2 regions of the Brevibacillus sp. 1238 genome follow, and region 1 is predicted to be linked to the other one. Evidence: predicted binding sites of a transcription regulator. Region 1 holds the regulator's gene; the other holds the start of a gene.
The links. The regulator LexA, encoded in region 1, represses DNA repair genes until DNA is damaged. The targets are predictions, from matches to a motif close to CGAACATATGTTCG.
Positions count from the first base shown of each region.

Region 2: uvrB (excinuclease ABC subunit UvrB) is a predicted target of LexA. The motif match lies at 1,956-1,969, and genes of this name have one in related genera.

Region 1 covers NZ_JARXWC010000003.1:515,738-519,153, reverse strand. Annotated here, with positions in the region: gene crcB (fluoride efflux transporter CrcB) at 1-308, opposite strand, end outside; gene M2298_RS10185 (DUF896 domain-containing protein) at 405-602, opposite strand; gene yneA (cell division suppressor protein YneA) at 695-1,030, opposite strand; gene lexA (transcriptional repressor LexA) at 1,343-1,966, shown strand; gene M2298_RS10170 (DUF456 domain-containing protein) at 2,013-2,498, opposite strand; gene M2298_RS10165 (DUF4269 domain-containing protein) at 2,625-3,194, shown strand.
Region 2 covers NZ_JARXWC010000005.1:15,842-19,257, forward strand. Annotated here, with positions in the region: gene uvrB (excinuclease ABC subunit UvrB) at 1-1,878, opposite strand, end outside; gene M2298_RS13690 (flagellar hook assembly protein FlgD) at 2,057-2,989, shown strand; gene M2298_RS13695 (hypothetical protein) at 3,053-3,416, opposite strand, start outside.

The DNA.
Region 1 (3,416 bases):
ATACTCGCGAGTGCATACAGCGTCCCGCGCAGCCATTGCCCGTCGCCCCAAAAAGAAACAACCTCCAGAGAAAAGGTGGAAAACGTCGTGAAGCCACCCATAACCCCTGTGGTAAACAAAATATACGCTTCGGGAGAAATGCCTCCCCGCTCTTTGCCGATCACAAACAACACGCCGATCAAAAATGAGCCGATGATGTTGGCTAACCAGGTGCCGATTGGCCACCCCGGCTGATTCGCCGCCAAAGACAACCAATAGCGAAACAATGAACCGACAGCACCGCCTACCGCTACAGCCACCCACGCCATCTGTTTTCCTCCTCTGTCGAATACCTGATAGTCATAAGGAACAAAAAGACACCCGAGCGTCAAGCAAGGATGTCTGCCTTATCAATACAAGTGAGCTTAATGTTTGGGACGATTCTCTTCAAGATCTTCCACATAACGGATGGAATCGAGATTCGCTTTCAGCGATGCCTTGACCGCATCAATGTACTTTTGTCGCAGAGCTTGCTGCTCTTGCTTTTCCTCATCGGTCAAACCAACCTCGCGCGATTTTTTGACCAGTTCGTTGATTCGTTTGATTTCCGCGTCAGATACCACGTACGGTTCCTCCCACCCAGTAGTAATGCCGTTTAATTATATCACATCAGGGCGAACTCGCAAGATGGAGACGAACCGGCAAGTGCTTTCTATCATTTCGGATCGGGAATGAGCAAGGTCTGTCCCGGATAAATCAGATTGCTCTGCAGATCGTTCGCCTCTTTAATATCCTGGATCAGATCGCGTACATCGACCGTCTCCGTTTGATGGCGGACTGCAATGGTCCACAAGCTGTCACCGTCGCGAACCGTCACTTCTGTTCCTTTTAGCGGCTCAGTGTGCGAAGAAGCAAACACCAGTTCGGTCAACAAGTAAAAAAAGAGAGAAAACGTAATCAGGAACAACAGGGCTTGGCCTCTGGTAATACCAAAACGGACGCGACGGGACGATTCTTTTTCAAAACGGTTAGGAATAGACATGACATTCATGGGATAACCTCCTGCAAACATACGTTCTATAAGTTCGTACCCTAATCATAAATGAGAACATATGTTCATGTCAATACGAAAACCTGCCCCTTTGCAAAATTCACGCAGGTGACGGCAAGATGGCCAATTCCCCTTTTGGTATGGGACAATCCGCGAACAGCCATGCTTCTGGCTCGCACCAACCATTCGACAAGAAACGTTCTTTCGGGCAAAAATTCCTGTTCGCCTTTTTATCGAACTTATGTTTGTCGAACGCAAGCTCCCATGGTATAATATAGGAAAATATGTTCGAGAAATCAGGGGTGTCTTTTTATGTCAAAATTATCTAGCAGACAACAAGCCATCATCGAATTCATTCGGAAGGAAGTTCGCGACAAAGGTTATCCTCCATCTGTGCGCGAAATCGGCGAAGCTGTCGGACTGGCTTCCAGCTCTACCGTACACGGCCACTTGGCCCGCCTGGAAAAGAAAGGCCTGATTCGCCGCGACCCGACCAAACCGCGCGCGATCGAGCTGTTGTCTGAAGAAGATCGCTTCCAGGACAACTTCGAAGACTCCGTTGTCCGCGTTCCTGTCATCGGGAAAGTAACTGCCGGGCAACCGATCACGGCGATTGAGGACGTAGAGGAATACTTCCCGCTTCCAGAAAATATCGTGACTTCAGACAAGGTGTACATGCTGCGCGTGTCCGGAAACAGTATGATCGACGCCGGAATCCTCGACGGAGACTACGTCATCGTGCGCCAGCAGCATGTGGCAAACAACGGAGATATCGTTGTCGCCATGACCGAGGAAGACGAAGCAACCGTCAAGCGCTTTTTCAAAGAAAAAAACCACTTCCGTCTCCAGCCGGAGAACGCCACGATGGAACCGATCATTTTGGACGCCGTTTCCATCCTCGGCAAAGTCATCGGCGTCTACCGCCTCATTCACTAATTTCGCGGCATACAAAAAGGACAGCCATCGCTGTCCTTTTTTCTCTCTATCTGGCGAGGAAAAACCAGATAATCATGGTCACCTGCAACACTACTTTGACTACTGCGCTTCCCAAAAAGCCGATCAGGGAGCCAAAGCCCGCTTTGACCGCCCGCTCGAAAGGCTGGTTCTGCACCAACAGCTCCACCAGCACGACAAAGACAAACGGCAAAATGATCATCCCAAATGGCGGGAACACGAAAATCCCGAGAAAAATCCCTGCGGCAGCCGCCACCGATGACCATTTGGAGCCGCCGTATTTTTTCACGAAATACATGTTGGTCAACAAGTCAGCGCCGTACAGCAAAATACTGAATACCACCATTCCCCACCAGAAGGACGCTGGCAACCCCGCTCCCGGATCTGCTATGAAAAAGTGGTAGAGCAAAAAGCCTGCCCACAGCAAAATCGTATCGGGTAACACAGGCAAAAATATACCTGCAATACTGAGCGCGAATAGCACCAAAACAACGATCCAGAGTAAAATATCCATCTGCATGCACTCCCCTCACATAGGTAATACGAGCAAAAGCGATTTTTGTTGCACACTTGTTTTCGCGAATCTATCATACTTGTTGCGACAAACATCTGCAAATACCGAAGGAAACAGGAGTTTTCTATGACGAGAAACTGGCGTGATCTCACCTATTTGCAAAACGGTACAGCAAAACAGCAAACAGCCGCACGAGCCATCGAACAAAGCGCGGTCTTGCAACGCCTGCAAGCTTTTGATCCGGTGCTCGCCGGAACGATTCCGCTCGACATCGATCTTGGCGACAGTGATTTGGACATCGTCTGCGAATGCTACGATCTTGAGCTGTTCGCCGAGATCGCCCGCAGCTTTTACGCAGACTGCGAAGGATACCAGGAAGCCCGCATGCCGGTACAAGCTGTGCCCACATGTCTTGTCTCCTTTTTTGCCCACGGCTTCTGGTTCGAGCTTTTTGCCCAACCGCGCCCCGTCGAACAACAAAACGCGTATCGGCACATGATCATCGAACATCGCTTGCTGCAACTGGCAGGACCGAAAGCGCGGCAGCACATCCGCCAGCTCAAGCAAAACGGCTTGAAGACAGAGCCAGCTTTTGCCTCCTACTTTCACATCCCGGGAGCTGACCCGTACCAAGCGTTGCTTGCGCTGGAGCCATGGACAGATGATCAGTTGCTTGACCTGATCGTCGGCCGATAAGCCGCAAAGATCGTGTTTTTTGAGTAACTTGGCAAAGCGCTCGCAAACATCTGCGCATGAAAATCGCTGCAAGATGATCTATAATGGAAGGAACTGCGCAGAGTTTGCGTACTGCACAGGAAGGTATGAATCGTGATCGAGGGGGTGTATGGTTGGTGAATGGATTCAGTTTGCCAGATACTGCAGCGTCTCATGCAAAGCCTGGAAATAAAAAGGCGATAC
Region 2 (3,416 bases), on a different contig from region 1:
CTCGATAACAGCCAGTCGATCCTTCTTCGGCATCTTCTTGAAGTCCGCATGTGGCAAATAGTCTGCTTTTTCCTCTGCCACCTTGGTCGCCTCGATCACTTCGCGCACGGCCTTTTTCACCGTTTGCGGCGTAATTCCGTGTTTCTCGTTGTAAGCAATCTGAATGGCGCGCCTGCGCTCTGTCTCGCGAATCGCGGAGTTCATCGAATCTGTCATTTTGTCGGCGTACATGATGACGCGCCCCTCAGCGTTACGGGCTGCCCGGCCGATCGTCTGAATCAGCGAACGCTCGTTGCGCAGGAAGCCTTCTTTATCGGCATCCAAAATCGCCACAAGCGATACTTCCGGCAAGTCCAAGCCTTCCCGCAGCAGGTTGATCCCGATCAGCACGTCAAATTCGCCCAAACGCAAGGAACGCAAAATTTGCATCCGTTCGATCGTCTTGATGTCGGAGTGCAGATAGCGTACCTTGATTCCGATTTCCTTGAGGTAGTCCGTCAAGTCCTCGGACATTTTTTTCGTCAGAGTCGTGACCAGTACGCGCTCGTTTTTGGCAATCGTCGCCTGGATTTCCCCGATGAGATCGTCAATCTGTCCTTTGATCGGGCGAACCGAGATCGTCGGATCGATCAGCCCTGTTGGACGGATGACTTGCTGCACCACTTCCGGGCAATGCTCCAGCTCGTACGGGCCGGGTGTTGCAGAAATGTAGATAGCCTGGTTGACCTTTTCCTCAAACTCCTGGAATTGCAGCGGCCGGTTGTCCTTCGCAGACGGCAGGCGGAATCCGTGCTCAACCAGGACGTTTTTGCGCGCCTGGTCGCCGTTGTACATCCCCCGCACTTGCGGCAAAGTCATGTGCGACTCGTCGATCAGCAAAAGGTAGTCCTCCGGAAAGTAGTCCATCAAAGTGTACGGAGCGTGCCCTGCTGGCAGCCCTGTCAAATGTCGCGAGTAGTTTTCAATCCCGGAGCAAAAGCCCATCTCCAACATCATTTCGACATCGTAGCGCGTGCGCTGTTCCAGTCGCTGCGCTTCCAGCAGCTTTCCCGCCGCTTTAAGCTCGGCCAATCGCTCTTCCAGCTCCACTTCGATGCTTTGAACGGCCAGCTTCATTTTTTCTTCGCGGGTGACATAGTGAGAAGCAGGGAAAATGGCTACGTGGTCGCGCTGTCCCAAAATCTCTCCGGTCAACACATCGATAGAGGTAATCCGCTCAATTTCGTCCCCGAAAAACTCCACACGAATAGCCTGTTCGCTCTGCGACGCGGGAAAAATCTCCACGACGTCTCCACGAACCCGGAAGGTCCCGCGTGTGAAGTTGATATCATTGCGCGTGTACTGAATGTCGACCAGGCGATGCAAAATCTCGTCTCGGCCTTTTTCCATCCCCACTCGCAGCGACAGCAACAGTTCCTTGTACTCTTCAGGCGAACCCAAACCGTAAATACAAGAGACAGAAGCGACAATGATGACGTCCCTCCGCTCAAACAACGCACTGGTCGCCGAGTGACGCAGCTTGTCGATCTCGTCGTTGATGCTGGAGTCTTTTTCAATAAATGTATCCGATTGGGGAATGTATGCTTCTGGCTGATAGTAGTCGTAGTAGCTGACGAAGTATTCCACCGCGTTATTCGGGAAAAACTCCTTGAACTCTGCGCAAAGCTGGGCAGCCAGTGTCTTGTTGTGCGCCATCACCAGCGTCGGCTTGTTCACCTGGGCAATTACTTGGGCAGCCGTAAACGTCTTTCCCGTACCTGTTGCACCGAGCAGTGTCTGGTGCCGCTTGCCTGCCTGGATGCCTGCCACCAGTTCGGCGATAGCGGTCGGCTGGTCACCGGACGGTTGATACTCCGATACCAATTCAAAACGCTCCATTCCCTCGTTCATCTCCTCGTTGCAAGACTGTTCTATTTCCATTATAACACAATTTAAGCTCTGATAAGCCAGAAATTCGAACAAATGTTTGTCTTCATCCTTCGACAGATTATACCGATAATAAGTAGTAGTGCACAAGTATGTACGGTTAGACTCGCCACCTTCAGGGAGGATCGACATGTCAGATATCGGAACCACCGTTAAAAATAATCCTTATATACAGCCACACATGAGCTACCAGGGCAAAAAAGAGTTCTCGGCAGAGCTGGATAACAATGCGTTCATGAAACTTTTGCTGGAACAGTTGAAGCATCAGGACCCTACATCCCCGATGGATAACTCGCAGTTCATTCAGCAAACGAGCATGATGACCATGGTGGAGCAAATGAAAAAGATGTCCACCTTGATGGAGCAATCCAACAACAGCATGCTGACGCTGGAAAAATACGAAGCGCTGACCGGTCGCACCGCAACCTACTCCCTCACGACCAAAGACGAAGTGACGGGAGAAACTGCGACTCAAACAAAAGAAGGCGTGCTGGAAGCCGTCTACATGGACAAGGGCAAAATATACTTCCGCATTACTGGAGAGACTAACCCGATTCCGCTTGCAGACATCAAAGGACTGGAGTCGCAAGGCATGACGGGGAATGCGCTGGACAGCAGTCTCAAGTTCATGAATATGATCGGCAAAGACGTTTCGTACAAAACGACCAAAGAAATAGACAAAGACGGAAACCCGGCTACTACGGACGACATCACAAAAGTCGACGAAATCGCCAACGCCGTCATCACCGGGTTCACAACAAAAGACGGAATCACTCAGTTCTCGCTGAACAACGGTCAGACGGTCAAGCTCGATCAGGTCGTCGGCATGAGCGTGAAGCCGGAAAACAATGCCATGAGCAACTCGTTGCAATATGCACAAATGATCGGTTTCAACGTCACTTACACAGAAAGCCAAACCAACACGGACGGTTCAAGCTCAAACAACAGCCTGAATGGCGTCATCAAGGCTGTCAGCATGAAAAACGGCATCGTAGAGTTCGTCTTGGCTGATGACAAAAAAATTGCGCTGAATCAAATCACCGGATTTGAAGCGAGCGCCTAGTCTAGTTACACACAAAAGCCGCCTCTTCTGTAACGCAGAAAGAAGGCGGCTTCTTATTTTTGCTTATTCTTTGATAATGGTCTGCCCCGTCAAAGCATCAACATACACCGTCGTGTCAATCTTGGCATTTGCTCCGCAGAAGCAGTGCGAGCGAGTTTGCCGGAAAGACAGGTCGTAGCCCAGTTTAAAGGTAATCGCATTCGTCTGCGCATCCCGCTGGTGAATGTAGTTCAGTTCAAGCGGCAATACGCCGAGCAACCGATCCATGGCAGCCTGCTCCTTGATCGCCTTGGAGCTTGCAGGGTACACCACGTTTTCCGGACGGTTTATGCTGACTTCTTCGATTTTGCCCGTCCATGAATTTACTTTGACCGTATACATGCCAGCTTCTTCACTCTGTCCGATTCGGTAGACCGGGACATTTCCC